Regions from separate parts of the Actinomadura sp. NPDC048021 genome, predicted to be linked through region 1. Evidence: riboswitches for the same ligand, from Rfam matches in the RefSeq annotation. Region 1 holds a riboswitch; the other holds the start of a gene.
The links. Region 1 has a riboswitch for cobalamin ahead of cobN (cobaltochelatase subunit CobN). Riboswitches for the same ligand answer to the same signal wherever they lie in the genome.

Region 1 (11,236 bases):
GCGCGGACGGTGGCGATCATGCCGCCGTGGTACTGGAAGTAGTCGTCGGAGTCGGCGATGTCGTGCTCGCGGGTGTCGACGTTCTTGGCGGCGACGGCGATGCGCCGGTAGGCGCTCTCCATGTCGGCGCGGGCGGGCACCCCGTCGAGGTCGCGGCCGTAGGCGTGGCCGCCCCACACCGCGTACACCTCGGCGAGGTCGGCGTCGTCGCGCCAGTTGCGGCTGTCGATGAGCGGCAGCAGCCCGGCCCCGTACGCGCCGGGCGCGGACCCGAACACGCGCATCGTGGCGCGCCGCTCGTCGCCGTGCCGCTCCCGGTCGGCCCGCACGTGGGCGCGGACGTGGTTGTCGGCGTCGGGCTCGTCCAGCCCGGCGACGAGCCGGACGGCGTCGTCCAGCATGGCGACGACGTGCGGGAACGCGTCCCGGAAGAAGCCGCTGATGCGGACGGTCACGTCGATGCGCGGCCGGCCGAGCTCGGCGAGCGGGACCGGCTCCAGCGCCGTGACGCGGCGGGACGCCTCGTCCCAGGCCGGGCGGACGCCGAGCAGCGCGAGGACCTCGGCGACGTCGTCGCCCGCCGTGCGCATCGCGCTCGTCCCCCACACCGACAGCCCGACCGAGCGCGGCCACTCCCCGTGGTCGGCGCGGTAGCGCTCCAGGAGCGAGTCCGCCATCGCCTGCCCGGTCTCCCAGGCGAGGCGGCTCGGGACGGCGCGCGGGTCGACCGAGTAGAAGTTGCGGCCGGTCGGCAGGACGTTGACGAGGCCGCGCAGCGGCGACCCGCTCGGGCCCGCCGGGACGTAGCCGCCGTCCAGGGCGTGCAGGACGTGGTCGAGCTCGTCGGTCGTCCGGGCCAGGCGCGGGACGATCTCGGCGGCGGCGAACTCCAGGACCCGCGTCACCGCCTCGCGGCGCTCCGCCGGAACGTCCCGGGCGGCCTCGCGCGCCGCGTCCACGGCCCAGCCGGCGTCCTCCATGGCCTGGACGAGGGCGCGGGCGGCGGCCTCGGCGGCGTCCACGTCGGCGAGCGCCTCGCCGCCGGCCTCGCTGAGCCCGAGCGCCTCCCGCAGGCCGGGCAGCGTCTCGCGCCCCGACCACATCTGGCGGGCGCGGAGCATGGCCAGCACCAGGTCGACGCGGACCGGGCCGGCGGGCGCCTGGCCGAGGACGTGCAGGCCGTCGCGGATCTGCGCGTCCTTCACCTCGCACAGCCAGCCGTCGACGTGCAGGAGGAAGTCGTCGAACTCGGTGTCGTGCGGGCGGTCGTCCAGGCCGAGGTCGTGGTCGAGCTTGGCGGCCTGGATGAGGGTCCAGATCTGGGCGCGGATCGCGGGCAGCTTCGCCGGGTCCATCGCGGCGATCGTCGCGTGCTCGTCCAGGAGCTGTTCGAGGCGGGCGATGTCGCCGTAGGTCTCGGCGCGGGCCATCGGCGGGACCATGTGGTCGACGAGGACGGCGTGCGCGCGGCGCTTGGCCTGCGTGCCCTCGCCGGGGTCGTTGACGAGGAACGGGTAGACCAGCGGGACGTCGCCGAGCGCCGCGTCGGTGCCGCACGACGCCGACATCCCCGCCGCCTTGCCGGGCAGCCACTCCAGGTTGCCGTGCTTGCCGACGTGGACGATCGCGTGCGCGCCGAACTCGTCCGACAGCCACCGGTACGCGGCCAGGTAGTGGTGGCTGGGCGGCAGGTCGGGGTCGTGGTAGATCGCGATGGGGTTCTGCCCGAAGCCGCGCGGCGGCTGCACCATCACGACGAGGTTGCCGGCGCGCAGGGCGGCGAGGACGATGTCGCCGCCCTGGACGAACAGCTCGCCGGGCGGCGGGCCCCAGTGCCGCTCCATCCCCTCGCGCAGGTCGGCGGGCAGGGTGCGGTACCAGCGCTCGTAGGACGCGGCGGAGATGCGGACGGGGTTGCCCGCGAGCTGCTCCTCGGTGAGCCAGTCCTCGTCCTGGCCGCCCGCCGCGATGAGCGCGTGGACGAGCGCGTCGCCGTCCTGCTCGTCGACGCCGGGGAAGCCCTCGCCCAGGTCGTACCCCGCGTCGCGGAGCCGGGCGAGCAGCCGGACGGTGCTCGCCGGGGTGTCGAGACCGACGGCGTTCCCGACGCGGGCGTGCTTGGTCGGGTACGCCGACAGCATCACCACGAGGCGGCGCCCGGCGGCCGGGGTGTGCCGCAGGCGGCCGTGCCGGACCGCGATCCCGGCGACCCGGGCCGCCCGTTCGGAGTCGGCGGCGTAGACGGTGAGCCCGTCCTCGTCGACCTCCTTGAACGAGAACGGGACGGTGATGATCCGCCCGTCGAACTCGGGGATCGCGACCTGCGACGCCGCGTCCAGCGGGGACAGCCCGTCGTCGCTCCCCTCCCAGTCGGACCGGCTCGTGGTGAGGCAGAGGCCCTGCAGGATCGGGACGTCCAGCGCGGCGAGCGCGCCCACGTCCCACGCCTCGTCGTCGCCGCCCGCCCCGGCCGTCGCGGGCCGCGACCCGCCCGCCGCGAGCACCGTCACCACCAGCGCGTCCGCCTGGCGGAGCGTGTCCAGCAGCTCGGGCTCGGCGGTGCGCAGCGACGAGCAGAACACCGGCATGGCGCGCCCGCCGGCGTCCTCCACGGCGGCGCAGAGCGCCTCCACGAACGCGGTGTTGCCCGCCATGTGGTGAGCGCGGTAGTAGAGCACGCCGACCACGGGCCCGCCGCCGTCGCGGGCGGCGCGGTCGAGCCGTCCCCAGGTCGGCGTCGCGGCCGGCGGCGCGAAGCCGCGCCCCGTCAGCAGCACGGTGTCGGACAGGAACGCGTGCAGCTCGGCGAGGTTGGCGGGGCCGCCGTGCGCGAGGTAGGCGTGCGCCTCGGCGCACACGCCGCCGCTGACCGTGGACAGCTCCATCAGCTCGGCGTCGGGGGCCTGCTCGCCGCCGAGGACGACGACCGGCCGGGGGCCCGCGAGGAGCGCGTCGAGACCGTCCTCCCAGGCGCGGCGGCCGCCGAGCAGCCGCACCACGACGAGGTCGGCGCCCTCGGTCAGCCCGGGCAGGTCGGCGGCGGTGAGCCGCGCGGGGTTGCCGAGCCGGTAGGCGGCGCCGGACGCTCGGGCGCTCAGCAGATCGGTGTCGGACGTCGACAGCAACAGGACCGTGCGGCTGTGCTCGGGCACGGCGCATCCTCCCCCTGGGGTCCTCGCCCCGGTCGCGGGTGTCGCGACGGCAGGAGTCTCCTGGCTCCCGGATCGACGCTCGCCCCGGCCTTCCCGTCCTCGCGGACAGTGGCCTACAGCGGGGTTCGCTCCCCGGTCACAGTGGCGGGACCGCGCCGGATTCGCACCGGCTTCCTCCCATTGCCATCGTCTGAGCAGAAGAGTACGGCAGCGCGGTCGCCCTGCAAACTGTGGTTAACATCCTCCCCGTGCCGAATGTCAGAGCCCGTCCCGACGCGTGCCCCGGGGCGCTGCGCACCCACGACGCCGCCGACGGGCCGCTGGCGCGCGTCCGCGTCCCGGGCGGCGCGGTGTCCGCCGCGCAGCTCGCGGTGCTCGGCGCCGCCGCCCGCGAGCTGGGGCGGGACGTGATCGAACTCACGTCCCGCGGCAACCTCCAGGTGCGCGGCGTCCGCGACACCGGAGCGCTCGCGGCCCGGCTGGAGGCCGCCGGGCTGCTTCCGTCGGCGACCCACGAGCGGGTGCGCAACATCGTCGCGTCCCCGCTCGGCGGGCGCGGCCCGCGCGGCGCCCTCGCCACGGATCCGCTGGTCACGGCGCTGGACGAGGCGCTCTGCGCGCGTGCGGAGCTGGCCCGGCTGCCGGGGCGGTTCCTGTTCGCGCTCGACGACGGCACCGGCGACACGGCCGCGCTGGACGCCGACGCGGCCCACACCCCCGGCGGCCTGCGGCTGGCCGGGACGCGGCTCGGGCCCGTCCCCGGCGATCCCGTCGCGGCGCTGCTCGCGGCGGCGGAGGCGTTCCTGGAGGTCAGGGGCGACGCCTGGCGGCTCGCGGAGGTGCCGGACGGCGCGCGGCTCGTCGCCGAGCGGCTGGGCGCGGCCGTGGCGGAGACGCCGCCGCGCCCGGATCCCGCGCCGCCGCACGCCGGGATCCTCGCGCAGCGGGACGGGCTCGCCGCGCTGGAGGCCGTGCCTCCGCTGGGCCGGCTGTCGGGCGCGCAGGCCGAGGCGCTCGCCGGAGTCGCGGACGAGGTGCGGGTGACGCCGTGGCGCAGCGTGGTGGTGCGCGACCTGGAGCGGGACGAGGCGCGCCGCGCGGCGGCGGAGCTCGCGGCGGCGGGGTTCGCGACCGATCCCGCGTCGCCCTGGGTGGGCGTGACGGCCTGCACCGGGAGCCCGGGATGCGCGAAGTCGCGCGGCGACGTGCAGGCCGAGGCGCGGCGCTTCGTGGACGGCCTGGGCCGCGCGCCCGAGACCCCCGTCCACTGGACGGGATGCGAGCGGCGCTGCGGGATGCCCCGCGGCCCGGTCGAGCTGAGGACGGCGGAGGGACAGCAGTGATCGATTACGTCCGGGACGGCGCCGAGATCTACCGGCGGTCGTTCGCGACGATCCGCGCGGAGGCCGACCTGTCGGGACTGCCGGACGACGTGGCGCGGGTCGCGGTCCGCATGATCCACGCCTGCGGCATGACCGATCTGGTCAAGGACCTGGCCTGGTCGCCGGGGGTCGTGGCGCGGGCGCGGGCGGCGCTGCTGGCGGGCGCGCCGGTGCTGTGCGACGCGCGGATGGTCGCCTCCGGCGTGACCCGCGCGCGGCTGCCCGCCGGCAACGAGGTCGTGTGCACGCTCGGCGAGCCGGGCGTGCCGGAGCTGGCCGGGCGGCTCGGCACCACGCGCAGCGCGGCGGCGCTGGAGCTGTGGCGCGACCGGCTCGGCGGCGCGGTCGTCGCGATCGGCAACGCGCCGACCGCGCTGTTCCGGCTGCTGGAGCTGGTGGAGGAGGGCGCGCCGCGCCCGGCGGCGGTCCTCGGGATCCCGGTCGGGTTCATCGGGGCGGCCGAGTCCAAGGAGGCGCTCGCCGCGAGCGGCCTGGACCATCTGGTGGTCCGCGGGCGGCGCGGCGGCAGCGCGATGACGGCGGCGGCGGTCAACGCCATCGCCAGTGAGGCGGAGTGATGGCGGGACGGCTGTTCGGCGTGGGCGTCGGGCCCGGCGACCCCGAGCTGGTCACGGTGAAGGCGGCGCGGCTGATCGGCGAGGCCGACGTGGTGGCCTTCCACTGCGCGCGGCACGGCCGCAGCATCGCCCGGACCGTCGCCGAGCCGTACCTGCGGGACGGGCGGATCGAGGAGCAGCTCGTCTACCCGGTGACGACGGAGACCACCGACCATCCCGGTGGCTACCAGGGGGCGCTGGAGGACTTCTACGCCGACTGCGCCGCCCGCCTCGCCGCGCACCTCGACGCGGGGCGGACGGTCGTGGTGCTCAGCGAGGGCGACCCCCTGTTCTACGGGTCGTACATGCACCTGCACAAGCGGCTCGCGCCGCACTACCCGGCCGAGGTGGTGCCGGGCGTGACGTCGCTGAGCGCCGCGTCCGCGGCGGCGGGGCGACCGCTGGTGGAGCGGGAGGAGACGCTGACCGTCCTGCCCGGGACGCTGGCCGGCGAGGAGCTCGCCGAGCGGCTGCGCAGCGCGGACGCGGCGGCCGTCCTCAAGCTCGGCCGGACGTTCCCCAAGGTCAGGCAGGCGTTCGAGGACGCGGGGCGGCTCGGCGACGGCTGGTACGTCGAGCGGGCCGCCACCGACCGGCAGCGGGTCCTCCCGCTCGCCGACGTCGATCCGGCGGACGTTCCCTACATGGCGCTCGCGCTGCTGACGAGCCCGGCGGAGCGCTCGTTCGCCGCGCCTCCCCCGGCGCGGCCTGAGGGGGCCGGCGGGGTGTGGGTCGTCGGGCTCGGACCGGCGGGCCGGCCGTGGCTGACGCCGGAGGCGCAGGACGTCCTGGCGTCCGCGACCGACCTCGTCGGCTACGGCCCCTACCTGGACCGGGTGCCGCCGAACCCGAGGCAGCGGCGGCACGGGTCCGGCAACCGGGTGGAGGCCGACCGGGCCCGGCACGCGCTGGCGCTCGCGCGGGACGGGGCCCGGGTGGCCGTCGTCTCGTCCGGCGATCCCGGCGTGTTCGCGATGGCCACGGCCGTCCTGGAGGCGGCGGCGGAGGACGAGTTCGCGGACGTGCCGGTGCGGGTCGTGCCGGGGCTGACGGCGGCGCAGGCCGTGGCCGCCCGGGCCGGCGCGCCCCTCGGGCACGACTTCTGCGTCCTGTCGCTGTCGGACATCCTCAAGCCGTGGGACGTGGTGGAGCGGCGGCTCGCCGCCGCCGCCGAGGCCGACCTGGTCCTGGCCCTCTACAACCCCTCGTCGAGCCGGCGCAGGCACCAGCTCCCGGCGGCGCGCGAGCTGCTGCTCAAGCACCGCTCCCCCGAGACCCCGGTGGTCGTCGGGCGGGACGTCGGCGGGCCGGAGGAGAGCGTGACGGTGACGACGCTCGGCGAGCTGGACCCCGCCCGGGTCGACATGCGCTGCCTGCTCATCGTCGGGTCGTCCGCCACCCGGGTGACCGAGCGGGGCGTGGTCTTCACCCCGCGCCGCTACCCCTGAGCCCAGGCCGCGGCGGCCGCCACGTCGGCGGCCGCCGCGACGCCCTCGGGAAGGGCCGGGCGGTCGACCATCACGACCGGCAGCCCGGCCTCGCGGGCGGCGGTGAGCTTCGCGCGGGTCATCGCGCCGCCGCTGTCCTTGGTGACCAGCACGTCCAGGCGGTGCTCGCGGATCAGGGCGCGCTCGCCGTCCACGGTGTAGGGGCCGCGCGCCAGCAGGACGTGCACGTGGGGCGGGACGGGCGGCTCCGGAGGGTCCACCGACCGGGCGAGGAACCACACATCGGTCCGCGCGGCGAACACCGGAAGGCTGCGGCGGCCGGTGGTGAGGAACGCGCGGGCGCCGTCCGGCAGCGCGGCGGCGGCGTCCGGCAGGGACGGGACGCGCCGCCAGTCGTCACCGTCCTCCTCGTCCCAGCCGGGGCGGCGCAGCGCGAGCAGGGGCACGCCCGTCAGCCGCGACGCGTGCGCGGCGGAGGCGCTCATCCGCTCCGCGAACGGGTGGGTCGCGTCGACGAGGCGGTCGATCCGGTGCTCCCGCAGCCACGCGGCGAGCCCTTCGGCGCCGCCGAACCCGCCGATGTGGACCTCGCCGGCGGGCAGGCGCGGGTCCGACACCCTCCCGGCGAGCGAGGAGACGACGTGCACGCCGGTCAGCCGGGCCGCGAGCGCGCGGGCCTCCGCCGTCCCGCCGAGGATCAGGACGCGCCGCACGCCCGGTCCCGGCCGGCGCTGTAGAGGTGGCTGTCGGGGAACGCCGACGCGGTGAGGACGCGGCCGACGACGATCACCGCGGTGCGCCGCACCCCGGCCTCGCGCACCCGGGCGGCGATGTCGGCGAGGGTGCCGCGCAGGACCAGCTCGTCCGGGCGGCTGGCGCGGGCGACGACGGCGACCGGGCAGTCCGCGCCGTAGCGGGGCAGCAGCTCGGCGGCGACCTCCTCGATGCGCTGGACGGCCAGGTGCAGCACCATCGTGGCGCCGCTCGCGCCGAGGGTGGCGAGGTCCTCGCCGTCCGGCATCGGGGTGGCCCGCACGGCCGTGCGGGTCAGGATCACGGTCTGGCCGACGCCGGGGACGGTCAGCTCCCGGCCGAGCGAGGCCGCCGCGGCCGCGAACGCGGGAACGCCGGGGACGACCTCGTACGGCACGCCCGCCGCGTCGAGGCGGCGCATCTGCTCGGCGACCGCGCTGAACACCGACGGGTCGCCCGAGTGCAGCCGCGCGACGTCCAGGCCGCCTTGGTGGGCGGCGGTCAGCTCGGCGACGATCTCGTCCAGCGTCATGTTCGCGGTGTCGACGAGCCGGGCGCCGGGCGGGCACGCCTCCAGCAGTTCGGCCGGCACCAGCGACCCCGCGTACAGGCAGACGGGTGAGGACTCCAGGATCCTCAGGCCGCGCACGGTGATGAGGTCGGCGGCGCCGGGGCCCGCGCCGACGAAGTGGACCGTCACAGGGTGTCCTTCCGCGTCGTCCAGACGGTGACGGGCATGGCGGGGCGCCAGCCGGTGAACCCGCCGAGCGGGGCGGCGCGCTCGACGCCGAGGCGAACCAGCTCGCCGCCGTGGGTCCGGCGGAGCTCGACCACTTTGGCCTCCGATTCGAGGGTGACGGCGTTGGCGACGAGGCGCCCGCCGGGCCGGAGCGCGTCCCAGCAGCGTTCCAGCAGGCCGGGGACGGTGAGCCCGCCGCCGACGAAGACGGCGTCGGGCGGCGGGAGGCCCTCCAGCGCGTCCGGCGCGCGGCCCGCCACGACGCGGACGCCGGGCACCCCGAGGGCCCCGGCGTTGCGGCCGATCCGCTCCGCGCGCTCCGGGCGGCTCTCGACCGCGACCGCCGCGCACGACGGGTGCGCCCGCGCCCACTCGATCGCGACGCTGCCGGACCCGGCGCCCACGTCCCACAGCAGCTCGCCGGGCAGCGGCCCGAGGCGCGACAGCGTCACCGCCCGGACCTCCCGCTTGGTGATCTGCCCGTCGTGCTCGAAGGCGTCGTCGGGCAGCCCGGCGACACGCGGCAGCGGGGCGGCGTCCGGGCCCGGCGCGCACTCGACGGCCACCACCGCGAGCGCCGAGGCGGCCGGGTCCGTCCAGTGGGACGCGACGCCGTGCGCGACCGTCTCGCTCTCCGCGCCGAGGTCGCACAGGACGGTCATCCGGCTGGGGCCGAAACCGCGCCCGGTGAGCAGCGCCGCCACGACCGCCGGGGCCTGCCGCCCCGCGCCGAGGACCAGCACGCGGCGGCCGGGGGCGACGACGGCGTTCAGCGTCTCCGCCGGGCGCCCGACGAGGCTGACGACCTCCACCCGCTCCAGCGGCCAGCCGAGGCGCGCGCACGCCAGCGACGCCGACGACGGGTGCGGCAGCACCCGCAGGCGCCGCGGGCCGACCAGCTCGGCGAGCGTGGAGCCGATCCCGTAGAACATGGGGTCGCCGCTCGCGAGGACGGCGACCGACCGCCCCGCGTACCGCTCGATCAGGCCGGGCAGAGCGGGGAGCAGCGGGGACGGCCAGGGCACGCGCTCGGCGGGGCCGTCCGGGACGAGGGCGAGGTGCCGGGCGCCCCCGAGCAGCACGTCCGCCGCCCGCAGCGCCGCGCGGGAGTCCTCCGCGAGGCCGTCCCACCCGTCGGCTCCGACGCCCACGACGGTGATGACACGCGCGTCCACTGGCCTCCTTGAGCGAAATGCGGCGCCAAGTCTACAACTGGCACACTTGGCCAGGTGAAGCGGCTTTTGATCATCGGCATCGGCGCGGGCGACCCCGACCACCTGACGTTCCAGGCGGCCAAGGCGATCGCCGCCGCCGACGTCTTCCTCGTCGTGGACAAGGGCGAGGCCAAGCACGACCTGGCCGGGCTGCGGCACGACCTCATCGCGGCGCACGGCCGGCACCCGTACCGGATCGTGGAGGCCCGCGACCCCGAGCGCGACCGGGACGCCGCCGCCTACGCCGCCGCCGTGGAGGACTGGCGGTCGCGGCGCGCGCGGATCTACGAGTCGTTCGTCACCGGCGAGCTGGCCGACGGGCAGACCGGCGCGATCCTCGTCTGGGGCGACCCCGGCGTCTACGACAGCACCCTCGCGGCGCTGGAGGAGGTGGGCGCCGAGTTCGAGGTCGAGGTGATCCCCGGCATCAGCAGCGTCTCGGCGCTCACCGCGCGGCACCGCGTCGGGCTCACGCGGGTGGGCCGTCCCGTCCACGTCACCACCGGGCGCCGCCTCGCCGCCGAGGGACCCACCGCCGACGACGTGCTCGTCATGCTGGACGCGCACTGCGCGTTCGCCGAGGCGGGCGACGGCTACCACATCTACTGGGGCGCCTACCTCGGCACGCCCGACGAGATCCTCGTCTCCGGCCCGGTCGCGGAGGTGGCCGAGGAGATCCGCGCCGTGCGCGCCGAGGCCCGCGCCCGCAAGGGGTGGATCATGGACACCTACCTCCTGCGGCGCGAGTCCCCGGCGCGCCCCTGACCGGCGCCGGCGGGCGCGGCGCCGGCGGGCGTCAGGCCCTGAACGCGGCGCGCTCCTCGGCCGGGGCGGCCTGCCCGCCCGCGGCGGTGACCGAACGCCCGCGCCCGGGGATGGCCAGCGCGACGATCCCGGCGAGCAGCGCCACGCCGCAGCCGATCAGCAGACCGGCCCGGAAGCCGTCCTCGGACGGCAGCACGTGCCCGCCGAGGTCGATGGTCAGCTGGGACAGCACGACCCCGACCACGGCCGCCGACACCGAGGTGCCGACCGAGCGCATCAGCGTGTTGAAGCTGTTGGCCGAGGCGGTCTCCGACCGCGGCACCGCGCCCATGATGAGGGCGGGCATCGCGCCGTAGGCGAGGCCGACGCCCATGCCGCAGATCGCCGTGACGATCATCAGTCCCCACGCGGCGCCGATGAGCAGCGTGGACGACCCGTACCCGAGCGCGATCACCAGGCTTCCGGCGACCAGGGTGACCTTGGGCCCGCGGGCGGCCGACAGCCGCGCGCCGAGCGGGGAGACCGCCATCATCAGCAGGCCGGACGGCACCATCCACAGGCCCGCGGCGACCATCGACTGGCCGAGCCCGTACCCGGTCTCCTTCGGCAGCTGCAGCAGCTGCGGCACGATCAGCGCCTGGGCGTACATCGAGAACCCGATCACGACCGAGGCGGCGTTGGTGAGCAGCACCTGGGGGCGCGCGGTGACGCGCAGGTCGACCAGCGGGTCGCGGCTCCGCAGCTCCCACCAGCCCCACGCCAGCAGGACGACGACCGTGGCGGCGAAAAGGCCGATGGTCGTGCCGCTCGCCCACCCCCAGTCGGCGCCCTTGGAGACGCCGAGCAGCAGGCACACGAGGCCGGCGCCGAGACCGACCGCGCCCACGGTGTCGAAGCGGCCCCGTGCCTGGACGGGCGTGGCCGGCACCAGCAGGTAGATCAGCGTGGCGACGAGCGCGCTCAGCGCGGCCGAGCCCCAGAACAGCACCCGCCAGCTCGTGTTCTCGGCGATCAGGGCCGCGAGCGGCAGCCCGAACGCCCCGCCGATCCCCATCGACGAGCTCAGCAGCGCGATCGAGGACCCCAGCCGCTCGGGCGGCAGCAGGTCGCGCAGCGCGCTGATGCCGAGCGGGATCATGCCCATGCCGACCCCCTGCATGCCTCGC
Region 2 (11,236 bases), on a different contig from region 1:
GTGGCCGTCGGCCGACGTCCACCCGATGCGCAGGATGTAGGACGACGGCTCGTCGACGCACCTGGACAGCTCGTAGTCCACGCACTCGGGGGCTGCGGCGAGGGGGACGGAGGCCCGCGCGTAGGCGGCCTCGAAGTCCTCCGCGTCCTGCGGCTCGATGCGGTAGCGGATGTACTCGACGATCATGGTGCCCCCAGGCTGCTTCCGGTCGGATTATCACTGTAATCCTGTAATCATCCGACCGGAAGCTCAACGATCAATCCTGGCGGGGCGAGCGGCGGAACCAGGCGACGGCGCCCGCCGCCGCCACGAGGACCAGGGCGACCAGACCGATCCAGAGCCAGCCCGACGAGCCCCCCGAATCGTTCGTGGAGATGACGGTCGTCCGGGTCGGCGAGGGGGCGGGCTGGGCGGCCCCGGAGGAGCCCCGCACGGTGAACGTGTAGGCGCCCTCGACCGGATGGCCGTCCGAGGCGACGACGCGCCAGCCCACGGTGTACTTCCCGTCGGGCGGCGTGCCGCCGACGGCCTGGGTGACCTTGTTGTCGACCGCCCGCGCGGGCCCGGTCTGGTACTGCCTGCCCGACCCGTCGGTCACGACCACGCGCGGCAGCCGTACCGGGTCGCCGTACGTCAGGACGATCTGGGACGGGGCCGCGACCGTCGCGTCCTTCTCGGGACTCGCCGACGTCAGCGCGGTGTGCGCTGACGCCGGGACCGCGGTCGCCGCCAGGATCGCCGTGAGCGCCGTCAGGATCGCCGCGAGCGCCGCCGCCCCGGCGGCCCCGCGCAGCGCCGCCCGGGTCATGCCCGGCTCCGCGCCCGGGTCACGCCGTAGGCGCCGACCGCGACGCCGGCCACGCCGACGGCGATGCCGATGCCGCCGAGCAGCCGGGCCGTCCCGTCGCCGGACGACGCGGACGAGGCGGCGGCGGGCTTCACCTGCGCGGTCAGGCCGGCCGTGGCCGCCGAGCCCTTGGGGAGGAGCTTCAGCACCGGCGAGGGGTGCTCCGGCTCGTTCGCCCCCTCGGCGGGGGGCTCCTCCCACTTGACGACCTCGCCGCCGGAGTAGGTCTGGTCGGCCTTGAACACGAGCTGGTCGGTGTCGGTGGGCAGCGGCCCCATCGAGACGTCGAACTCCTCGAACCGGCCGGGCTCGATCCTGCCGCCGCTCCAGGTGATCTTCGTGACGGCCTCGGTCAGCTCGCCGCCCTCGGTCTTCACCGGCGCCGGCAGCTTGGACTTCTCGACCTTCACCGTCCAGCCGGGCAGCGGCCGGACCGACACCGACGACAGCGGGTGGTCGGCCGGCAGGCTCACCACGAGCTTGGTGGTCGAGGCGTCGTCGCGCTCGTTCGGCACCCGGAACGAGACCTTGGTGTACGAGCCCTGCTCGGCGGTCCTGGGGTTGACGCTGACGTGCGCGGACGCCGCCGCGGCCAGGCCGATCACGGACAGGGCGGCGAGGGACGCGACGGCGCCGGCGCGCCGGGCATGCGGAAGGAAGGGCATTGCGGAACTCCGTTCGAGACGTACGGGAATGTCCGGGCGCCGCGAGCCGGCGTCCGGTGACGTACGGCGCTCCGGCTCAGGAGTGAGCGAGCGCCCTCGAACGCGGAGGGGGACCCCGCCGGACGACCTGGTGCCGCAGGACGCGCCCGGTGGCCGTGACGGCGGCCGCCGCGGGCGCCGTCCGGAGGGGGCGGGCCGGGGGCTCGGCCGGCTCCACGGCGAGCAGGGCCAGCAGCAGCCGGATCGGGCGGTCGGCGAGGGCGGCGACCCGCCGGGCGAGCGACCACGCGGCCCGCTCGCCGCGCCGCAGCCACCACGCGGCCACCAGCGCGGCCGTGCAGTGCGCGAGCGTCATCGCCAGGCCGTTCCCGCCGTGGGCGGCGGGGACCGCGACGGGTTCCGCGGCGCCCGTCATGGCGGCGTGCGCCGCGGGTGCGTGGTGGGGCGCGGTGGCGGCCGTGAACAGCGTGTGCAGGGCGAACTGGCCGCCGAGGAGCCCGCCCAGGATCGTCGCGAGCGAGCGCTCGTGGCCCGCCAGCACCAGCGTCACGCCGAGGACGGCGCCGAAGCCCGTGAGCGCGGCCCAAGCCGGCACCGCCGCGCCGCCCGCCAGGGCGTGCCCGAGGGTCGCCAGCGTCGCGCACACGGTGGCGAACACCACCGCGCGTGCGGGCCGGAACAGCGGCTGCGGCGCATGGGGGCTCATGACGGCCCCCATCGTCCCATCCCCCGCGCGCTCTGCCCAGCCGCCCCCGGACATCCGCCGCCACGCCCAACATCTTGGGGTTGTGCGTTGATCGTCGACTAGATGTAGGGTTCAGTCCCGTGCTGGTCCGCCCCCGCCGTTCGCGGCGGGGGCGGCGTGAGAGGGAACCCGGTGGGAATCCGGGACTGCCCCGCAGCGGTGAGCGGGAACGACCGCCGTCATCGAGCACTGGGCCCGGCGGCCCGGGAAGCGACGGCCAGTAGGACGCCTCGGCAGAGGCGGCGCCCGCGAGTCCGAAGACCTGCCCGCACGCGAGGCCGGGAGACCGGCCTCATCGGGGGTCCGGGCCCGTCCCGGATCGACACACGTCCAGGCCTCGCGGGTGGGCCGGGGACGGAGCGCGGCCTGCCGCCGCGCGCCGTTCGCATGCCTCCGCGAGGCGGCATGCGAGGGGAGATGCACGTGACACAGGTTCTGGCCGCGCCGCCCGCGGAGATCGCCGTCGAGGTCGAGGCGGCCTGCGAGGGGGTGCCGGGCGCCGAGGCCGGGCGGGTGCTGGCCGCGGTCCGGTCCGCGGACGGGCTGGACGCGGCGGCTCTGCGGGACCTCGCGATCGGGGAGGCCGCCGCGCTCATCCCCGCCGAGCCCGGGTACTCCAGGGTGGCCGCGCGGCTGCTCGGCGTCCGGATCCGGGAGGAGGCCGCGGCCGCCGGCGTCCGGACGTTCGCCGAGTCGGTCGCCGCCGCGCACCGCGAGGGACTCCTGGCGGACGACCTGGCCGCCTTCGTCGCCGCCGGGTCCGCCGCGCTGGACGCCCTCGTCGACGACGGCGCCGACGACCGCTTCGAGTACTTCGGGCTCCGGACGGTCTACGACCGGTACCTGCTCAGGCACCCGAGGTCGCGGCTCGTCCTGGAGCGCCCGCAGCACTTCCTCCTCAGGGTCGCGTGCGGGCTCGTAGTTCCCGACGAAGTCGGGCCGGGGGGTGTGGGGGGTCGGCCCCCCACCGGTGACATGGCGGCGGTCGAGGAGGCCGCCGAGCTGTACGCGCTGCTCAGCACCCTGTCGTACCTGCCCAGCTCGCCCACGCTGTTCAACTCCGGGGCCCGCCGCCCGCAGCTCTCGTCGTGCTTCCTGCTCGACTCGCCGCGCGACGAGCTGGAGTCCATCTACGACCGGTACGGGCAGGTCGCGCGGCTCAGCAAGTACGCGGGCGGCATCGGCGTCTCCTGGACGCGGGTGCGGTCGCGGGGCTCGCTGATCCGGGGCACCAACGGGCACTCCAACGGGATTGTCCCGTGGCTGCGCACGCTCGACTCGTCCGTCGCCGCCGTCAACCAGGGCGGCCGCCGCAAGGGCGCGGCGTGCGTCTACCTGGAGCCGTGGCACGCCGACGTCGAGGAGTTCCTGGAGCTGCGCGACAACACCGGCGAGGACGCCCGCCGCACCCACAACCTCAACCTGGCCAACTGGATCCCGGACGAGTTCATGCGCCGCGTCGAGGCCGACGCGACGTGGTCGCTGTTCGACCCGAAGGAGGTCCCCGAACTGGTCGACCTGTGGGGCGACGAGTTCGACGCGGCCTACCGGGCGGCGGAGCGGGAGGGGCGGTTCGTCCGGCAGGTCCCGGCCCGCAAGCTGTACGGGCGCATGATGCGGACGCTCGCGGAGACGGGCAACGGCTGGATGACGTTCAAGGACGCCGCCAACCGCGCCTGCAACCAGACCGCCGAGCCCGGCAAGGTCGTCCACCTGTCGAACCTCTGCACGGAGATCCTGGAGGTGACGGGCGACCGCGAGGCCGCCGTCTGCAACCTCGGGTCGGTGAACCTGGCCGCGCACGTCGGGCCGTCCGGCGTCGACTGGGAGCGGCTCCGGTCGACGGTCCGCACCGCCGTCCGGTTCCTGGACCGCACCATCGACCGGGGCTTCTACCCGACTCCCGAGGCGGAGAAGGCCAACCGCAAGTGGCGGCCGGTCGGGCTGGGCGTGATGGGCCTCGCGGACGTGTTCTTCACGCTGCGCCTGCCGTTCGACTCGCCCGAGGCGCGCGAGCTGTCGACGCGCATCGCCGAGGAGATCGCCCTCGCCGCCTACAACGCGTCCGCCGACCTCGCCGCCGCCCACGGGCCGCTGCCCGCCTACGGCGCGACCCGCACCGCGCGCGGCGAGCTCCACCTGGACCACTTCCCGGACGCGGCGCCGTCCCGTCCCGCCGACTGGGACGCCCTGCGCGCCCGGGTCGCGGAGGTGGGCCTGCGCAACTCGCTGCTCGTCGCGATCGCGCCGACCGCGACGATCGCGTCCATCGCGGGCTGCTACGAGTGCATCGAGCCGCAGGTGTCCAACCTGTTCAAGCGCGAGACGCTGTCGGGCGAGTTCCTGCAGATCAACCGCTACCTGGTGGAGGACCTGAAGTCGCTCGGGCTGTGGACGCCGGCCGTCCGCGAGGCGGTCAAGAAGGCGAACGGGTCCGTGCAGGGGCTGGTCGACCTGCCGGAGGAGATGCTGTCGCTCTACCGGACGGCCTGGGAGCTGCCGCAGAAGGCGCTCATCGACCTCGCCGCCGCCCGCACCCCGTACATCGACCAGTCGCAGTCGCTGAACCTCTTCATGGAGACGCCGACGATCGGCAAGCTCTCCTCGATGTACGCCTACGCCTGGCGGGCGGGGCTCAAGACGACGTACTACCTGCGGTCCCGCCCGGCGACGCGGATCGCGCAGACGACGGTCGCCGCGGCCGTCTGCTCCCTGGAGAACCCCGAGACCTGCGAGGCGTGCCAGTGACCGAGCGAGCGGAAGAACAGCGGCGAGCGGAGGGGCGGGGCATGCTCCTCGACCCGGGCATGGACCTGACGCTGCGGCCCATGCGCTACCCGGACTTCTACGAGCGGTACCGGGCCGCGATCCGCAACACCTGGACGGTCGAGGAGGTGGACCTCGCCTCCGACCTGGCGGACCTCGCGCGGCTCACGCCCGACGAGCTGCACCTCGTCAACCGGCTGGTCGCGTTCTTCGCCACCGGCGACTCGATCGTGGCGAACAACCTCGTCCTCAACCTCTACAAGCACGTGAACGCGCCGGAGGCCCGGCTCTACCTCTCGCGGCAGCTGTACGAGGAGGCCGTGCACGTCCAGTTCTACCTGACCCTCCTGGACACCTACCTGCCCGATCAGGACGAGCGCGTCAAGGCGTTCGCGGCGATCGAGCACATCCCGTCCATCCGGGCCAAGGCGGAGTTCTGCTTCCGCTGGATCGACTCGCTCGGCTGCCTGGACGAGCTCCGCACCGCCGCCGACCGCAGGGCGTTCCTGCTGAACCTCATCTGCTTCGCGGCCTGCATCGAGGGGCTGTTCTTCTACGGCGCGTTCGCCTACGTGTACTGGCTCCGGTCGCGCGGCCTGCTCAACGGCCTCGCGTCCGGGACGAACTGGGTCTTCCGGGACGAGTCAATGCACATGGAGTTCGCGTTCTCCGTGGTCGACACCGTCCGGGCGGAGGAGCCCGCGCTGTTCGACGCGGAGCTGACGGCCGAGGTCGCCGCGATGATGGAGGAGGCCGTCCAGGCGGAGCTGGCGTTCGCCCGCGACCTGTGCGGGGACGGCCTGCCCGGCATGAGCGCGGACGACATGCGCGCCTACCTCGAATACGTCGCGGACCAGCGGCTCGTCCGGCTCGGCCTGCCCGCCCGCTACGGCACCGCGAACCCGTTCGCGTTCATGGAGTTGCAGGACGTCCAGGAGCTGTCCAACTTCTTCGAGCGGCGCGTTTCGGCCTACCAGATCGGGGTGGAGGGGACGGTCGCGCTCGACGAGGCGTTCTGAACCTTTCGGAACGGGCAGTCGTTGAACCGTGAGGACAAGGCCGAGGAGGAAGAACATGCCTTCCGTCATCGACCGCATCAAGCGGTTCGCCCGGAGCCCGCAGGGCCGCAAGGCGCGCGCCCGCGCGGAACGGCTCGCCCGGGACCCGCGCACCCAGGCGAAGATCCGAGGACTGCTGTCGCGCGGGCGCGGCGGCGGACGCCGCCGCTACTGACCCCACCGAGCGAAACAGGAACAGAAACCGGACCCGCCCTCACCCCGAGGGCGGGTCCGTTCCGTGTCGCGCTCCGGACGCGCCGGTGTTGCGCATTGGACGTAACTGCAACTCGTTTGCAATAGTGGCCGTATGGCCGACTACACGCTTCCCGACCTGCCCTACGACTACGCCGCCCTGGAGCCGGCGATCACCGGCGAGATCCTGGAGCTGCACCACTCCCGGCACCACGCCGCCTACGTCAAGGGCGCCAACGACACGCTGGAGAGGCTCGCCGAGGCGCGCGAGAAGGAGCAGTACGGCGGGCTGGTCGGCCTGGAGAAGACGTTCGCGTTCAACCTCTCCGGCCACGTCCTGCACTCGATCTTCTGGGACAACCTGTCGCCGGACGGCGGCGACCGCCCGGACGGGGAACTGGCGGCGGCCCTCGACGAGCACTTCGGCACGTTCGAGGCGTTCCAGAAGCAGCTCACGGCGGCGACCTCCACCGTCCAGGGCTCCGGCTGGGGCGTCCTCGCATGGGAGCCCCTCGGCAGGCGCCTCGTCGTCGAGCAGGTCTACGACCACCACGGCAACGTCGGCATGAACACGACGCCGCTGCTGGTGTTCGACGCCTGGGAGCACGCCTACTACCTGCAGTACCGCAACGTCCGGCCGGACTACGTGGAGAAGCTCTGGTCGCTCGTGAACTGGACGGACGTCCAGGCCCGCTTCGACGCGGCCCGCGCCCGACCGGAGAGCGCGGCGTCCTCCCGATAGACGGCGGCGTCGGCGCGGCGCCGCTGAGGGGCGGCGTTCACCAGGCCGGGATCGTGCTCAGAACCTTTCCTCGCGGCCCGGTGAACGCCGCTTCCGCCTTGCCGGACGCGGACGCCGAGGGTTGTGCGCGCGCCCTCGCGCAGCCGGGCGACACGGTGCGCGGTCACCGTTGTGCCCGGCCGGTGCGGCGCCGCCGCGGCCCCGCCCCTAGTCTGCTCCTTATGACCGGCGAGTACCTGTACTGGGAGAACGTCCCCACGCGGTGGAAGGACAACGACGTCTACGGGCACGTCAACAACGTCGTCCACTACTCGATGATGGACACCGTCATCAACGAGTGGATGATCCGGACCGCCGGCTTCGACCCCGCGACCTCCGGCTCGATCGCGCTGTGCGTCGAGTCCCACTGCGAGTACAAGGCCGAGGCGTCGTTCCCCGACACGATCCGTGTCGGGCTGCGCGTCGGCAAGCTCGGCCGCTCCAGCGTCCGCTGGGAGGTCGGCATGCTGCGCGGCTCGGACGGCGCGCTCGTCGCCGAGGGCCACTTCGTCCACGTGTTCGTCGACCGCGGCACCCGCCGCCCGGTCGAGATCACCGGAGCCGTCCGCACCGAGATGCAGAAGCTGGTGGCCGCATGACCGCCACCCGCGCGGCCGTCCTCGTCGAGTCGGGACGCCCCGCCCCCTACGCCGCGTCCCGCCCCCTGGAGATCGCCGAGCTCCGCCTCGACCCGCCCGGCCACGGCGAGCTCCTGGTCCGGATCGGCGCCGCCGGCCTCTGCCACTCCGACCTGTCCGTCATCAACGGGTCCCGGCCGCGCCCCCTGCCGATGGCGCTCGGGCACGAGGCCGCGGGCGAGGTGGTGGAGACCGGGCCGGGCACCGAGTTCGCGCCCGGCGACCACGTCGTGCTCGCGTTCGTCCCGGCGTGCGGGCACTGCGAGCGCTGCGTCGCCGGACGTCCCGCCCTCTGCGGGCCGGGCGCCCAGGCCAACGGCGCCGGGACCCTGCTCGGCGGCGGCAGGCGCTTCCGCGCCCCGGACGGCACGCGCCCCCACCACCACCTCGGCGTCTCGGCGTTCTCCGAGTTCACCGTCGTCTCGTCCCGCTCCGCCGTGAGGATCGACCCTGACCTGCCCTTCGACGTCGCCGCGCTGTTCGGCTGCGCCGTCCTCACCGGCGCCGGCGCCGCCCTCCACAGCGCGGCCGTGTCGCCGGGCGACACCGTCGCCGTCTTCGGCCTCGGGGGCGTCGGGCTGTCCGCCGTCCTCGCCGCGAAGGCCGCCGGAGCCTCCACCGTCCTCGCCGTGGACGTCGTCGCGTCCAAGCGGGACCTCGCCGGGCGCCTCGGCGCCCGGCCCGTCGCGGGCGGTCCGGACGCCGTCGAGGCGATCCGCGACCTGACGTCCGGCGGCGCGGAGAAGGTGATCGACACGACGGGCGTCGTCGCCGTCCTCGAACAGGCCTACGCGGCCACCCGTCCCGGCGGAACGACCGTCACCGTCGGCCTCCCGGCCCCCGGCGCGCCCCTCACCCTGCCCGCCCTCAGCCTCGTCGCCGAGGAGCGGACCCTGCGCGGCAGCTACCTCGGCTCCTGCGTTCCCCGGCGGGACGTCCCCCGCTTCATCGCCCTGTACCGCGACGGCGCCCTTCCCGTGGACGCCCTCCTCAGCGGCCGCCTGCCCCTCGACGAGATCAACGCGGGCTTCGACCGCCTCCACACCGGCGAGGCCGTCCGCCAGCTCGTCACCTTCCCCTGAGAGGACGGCCTCAGGCGAGGACGTGGGTGGTGAGGAGCTGCTCGAAGTCGGCCTCGAAGGCCTCGTAGCGGGCGCGCAGATCGGGGCCCGGCCAGTCGGCGGGCAGCAGTGACGGCGGCAGGAGCGGGTCGTTGAGGAGGTGCCGCAGGACGGCCGCCGCGTAGGTGAAGCGCTCGGCGATCGCGGTCGCCCCGGCCAGGGCGGCGCGCAGGGCGTCGGCCTTGGCCGTCCAGGCGTCCAGGTCCCAGAGGGAGGCGGCCAGGGCCGCGGGGTCCTCCTCGGGGCGGCCCGTGAGGAAGGTGCACTGGCGGACGACGGGTTCGGGCCGCGGCCGGGTCAGGTTCGCCGGGCGCAGCCAGGTGCCCTCCCGCAGCTCGGCGAGCCGCAGCGTCGACATGGCCTGGCGCAGCGCGGCGCGGTCGGCGGCGGGGCGGCGCTCGGCGGTGATGACGGCGATCTCCCAGGCGCCGTCCCACGGGCGGGTCGGGGGGAGGCGCGCCTCGTCCTGCCGGGCCTGGCGGGCGAGGAGGCGCTCGGTGAGGGCGTACGTCCCGCCGGACTGGACGAGGTCGCCGGCGGCGACCATGCGCGACAGCGCCACCCGGATCGTCCCCTCCGCGATGCCGAACAGGTCGCCGACGCGGACGAGGTAGCGGGCCGGGAGGCGGGGCGGGTGGACGCCCAGCAGCGTGCTCAGGACGACGGACCGAGCGGTGAGCGGGCGAATCTCCAGGCTGTCCATGGCTGGTGGTGACCCTACCGGGGAGGGAGGGTGGCCCCGTCCTCAGATTACAGTCTTTTCGCCGCGTGAGCTGTAAGTGTAATGTTCGGGGCATGGCGTCTTACCTCATCGAGTCGTTCGACCGGCTCCCGTTCGGGGGCGCGGAGAAGGCGCGCCGCTACGCCACCGAGCGCTACCGGGGCGCGGCCGGCCGCAACTGGTACGACTGCGACCCCACGCTGCGGTTCCTCATGCGGCGGCACCTGGGCGACGGTTTCGGCTGGGCCGAGCCCCGGCTCAGGGAGATGGGCGCGCTGATGGGCGGCCCGATCGCCGAGCGGGCCGAGGAGACGGACCGCAACCCGCCGCGCCTGGAGAAGTACGACCGGTGGGGACGCGACATCAGCGAGGTCGTCATGCCGCCCTCGTTCGAGGCGGCGCGCCGGGACATCGTGGCGACGTCCTTCACCCGGCCCGACTTCGTGGCCGAGGCGAAGCGCGCCGGGACCGACCCCGGGCCGATGGGCGTCGCCTGGAGCTACCTGCTCGACCAGGCCGACATCGGCATGGCGTGCGCGCTCGGCACCGGCGGCGACATGGTCGTGGGGCTGACGGAGATGTTCGCGCCGGACGACGTCAGGGCGCGGGTGCGGGAGCTGTTCGCGGCCGGGGAGATGTCCGGCGAGGCCGCGCAGATGCTCACCGAGCGGTCGGGCGGCTCGGACCTCGGCGCGCTGGAGTCGACCGCCTCCCGGGAGGGCGACGCCTGGCGCCTCAACGGCTTCAAGTGGTTCGCCTCCAACGCCAACGGCTCGGCCTTCGTCGTGCTGGCCAAGCCGGAAGGGGCCGTGGACGGCGTCCGGGGCATCGCGCCGTTCCTCGTCCTGCGGGAGCGGCGGGACGGCTCGCGCAACGGCGTCCGGATCCGGCGGCTCAAGGACAAGCTCGGCACGCGGTCGGTGGCGTCGGCCGAGATCGAGTTCACCGACGCGGAGGCGTTCCTGCTGGCCCCGGCGTCGAGCGCGGGCGAGGGCGGGGACGGCAGGGGCCTGGCCCGCATGATGGAGCTGACCAACGGCGCCCGGCTCGGCATCTCGATGATGGGCCTCGGCTGCGCGCGGCGGGCCCTCGTCGAGTCGCTCTGCTACACGCGGGCGCGCGAGGCGTTCGGCGCGCCGCTGGGCGCGCAGCCGCTCATGCGCCGCAAGCTCGCCGAGCTGATCGTGGAGACCGAGGCCGTGCAGGCGCTCGTCTTCGACGGCTACCTGGGACGTCCCCGGCTGCGGCTCGGGGCCGCGCTCATCAAGCTGCGGGCCGCGCGGCTGGGCGTGACGGCCGCGAGCGACGCCATCGAGATCCACGGCGGGAACGGCTACATCGAGCAGTGGCCGGTCGCGCGGATCCTGCGGGACGCGCAGGTCAACCCCATCTGGGAGGGCGGCGACAACATCCTGTGCCTGGACGTCCGCCGCGCCGTCGAGCGGCAGGACGCGCACGAGCCGTTCCTCGAACGGCTCGGCCAGGCCGTCCGGCGGGCGCCCGGCGGGGACGACGAGACGGCCGCGCTGGTCGGGCAGAGCATCGGGCACCTCCGCGAGGCCATAGAGAAGTGGCGCGGGCTCGACAGGAACGTGGCCGAAGCGCGCCTCTACCCGCTCGCCCAGTACATGGCCGACGTGTACGCGGCGGCGCTGCTGCTGGAGCAGGCCGGGTGGGAGCGCGCCGATTCCGGCGAGGACCG

Region 2: another riboswitch for cobalamin. It lies ahead of AB0C87_RS06865 (ribonucleoside-diphosphate reductase subunit alpha); the one in region 1 lies ahead of cobN (cobaltochelatase subunit CobN).

The regions. Positions count from the first base shown of each region.
Region 1 is NZ_JBEZJQ010000024.1:15,482-26,717, reverse strand. It holds gene cobN (cobaltochelatase subunit CobN) at 1-3,152, opposite strand, end outside; cobalamin riboswitch at 3,206-3,329, opposite strand; gene AB0C87_RS31965 (precorrin-3B synthase) at 3,401-4,495, shown strand; gene AB0C87_RS31960 (precorrin-8X methylmutase) at 4,492-5,112, shown strand; gene AB0C87_RS31955 (precorrin-2 C(20)-methyltransferase) at 5,112-6,599, shown strand; gene AB0C87_RS31950 (cobalt-precorrin-6A reductase) at 6,590-7,312, opposite strand; gene cobM (precorrin-4 C(11)-methyltransferase) at 7,297-8,052, opposite strand; gene cbiE (precorrin-6y C5,15-methyltransferase (decarboxylating) subunit CbiE) at 8,049-9,266, opposite strand; gene cobF (precorrin-6A synthase (deacetylating)) at 9,321-10,070, shown strand; gene AB0C87_RS31930 (MFS transporter) at 10,102-11,236, opposite strand, start outside.
Region 2 is NZ_JBEZJQ010000003.1:214,031-225,266, forward strand. It holds gene AB0C87_RS06845 (antibiotic biosynthesis monooxygenase) at 1-186, opposite strand, end outside; gene AB0C87_RS06850 (copper resistance CopC family protein) at 257-808, opposite strand; gene AB0C87_RS06855 (DUF1775 domain-containing protein) at 805-1,512, opposite strand; gene AB0C87_RS06860 (MFS transporter) at 1,589-2,218, opposite strand; cobalamin riboswitch at 2,378-2,521, shown strand; gene AB0C87_RS06865 (ribonucleoside-diphosphate reductase subunit alpha) at 2,681-5,005, shown strand; gene AB0C87_RS06870 (ribonucleotide-diphosphate reductase subunit beta) at 5,047-6,042, shown strand; gene AB0C87_RS06875 (hypothetical protein) at 6,098-6,256, shown strand; gene AB0C87_RS06880 (superoxide dismutase) at 6,389-7,015, shown strand; gene AB0C87_RS06885 (thioesterase family protein) at 7,237-7,653, shown strand; gene AB0C87_RS06890 (zinc-dependent alcohol dehydrogenase family protein) at 7,650-8,774, shown strand; gene AB0C87_RS06895 (PaaX family transcriptional regulator C-terminal domain-containing protein) at 8,785-9,516, opposite strand; gene AB0C87_RS06900 (acyl-CoA dehydrogenase family protein) at 9,609-11,236, shown strand, end outside.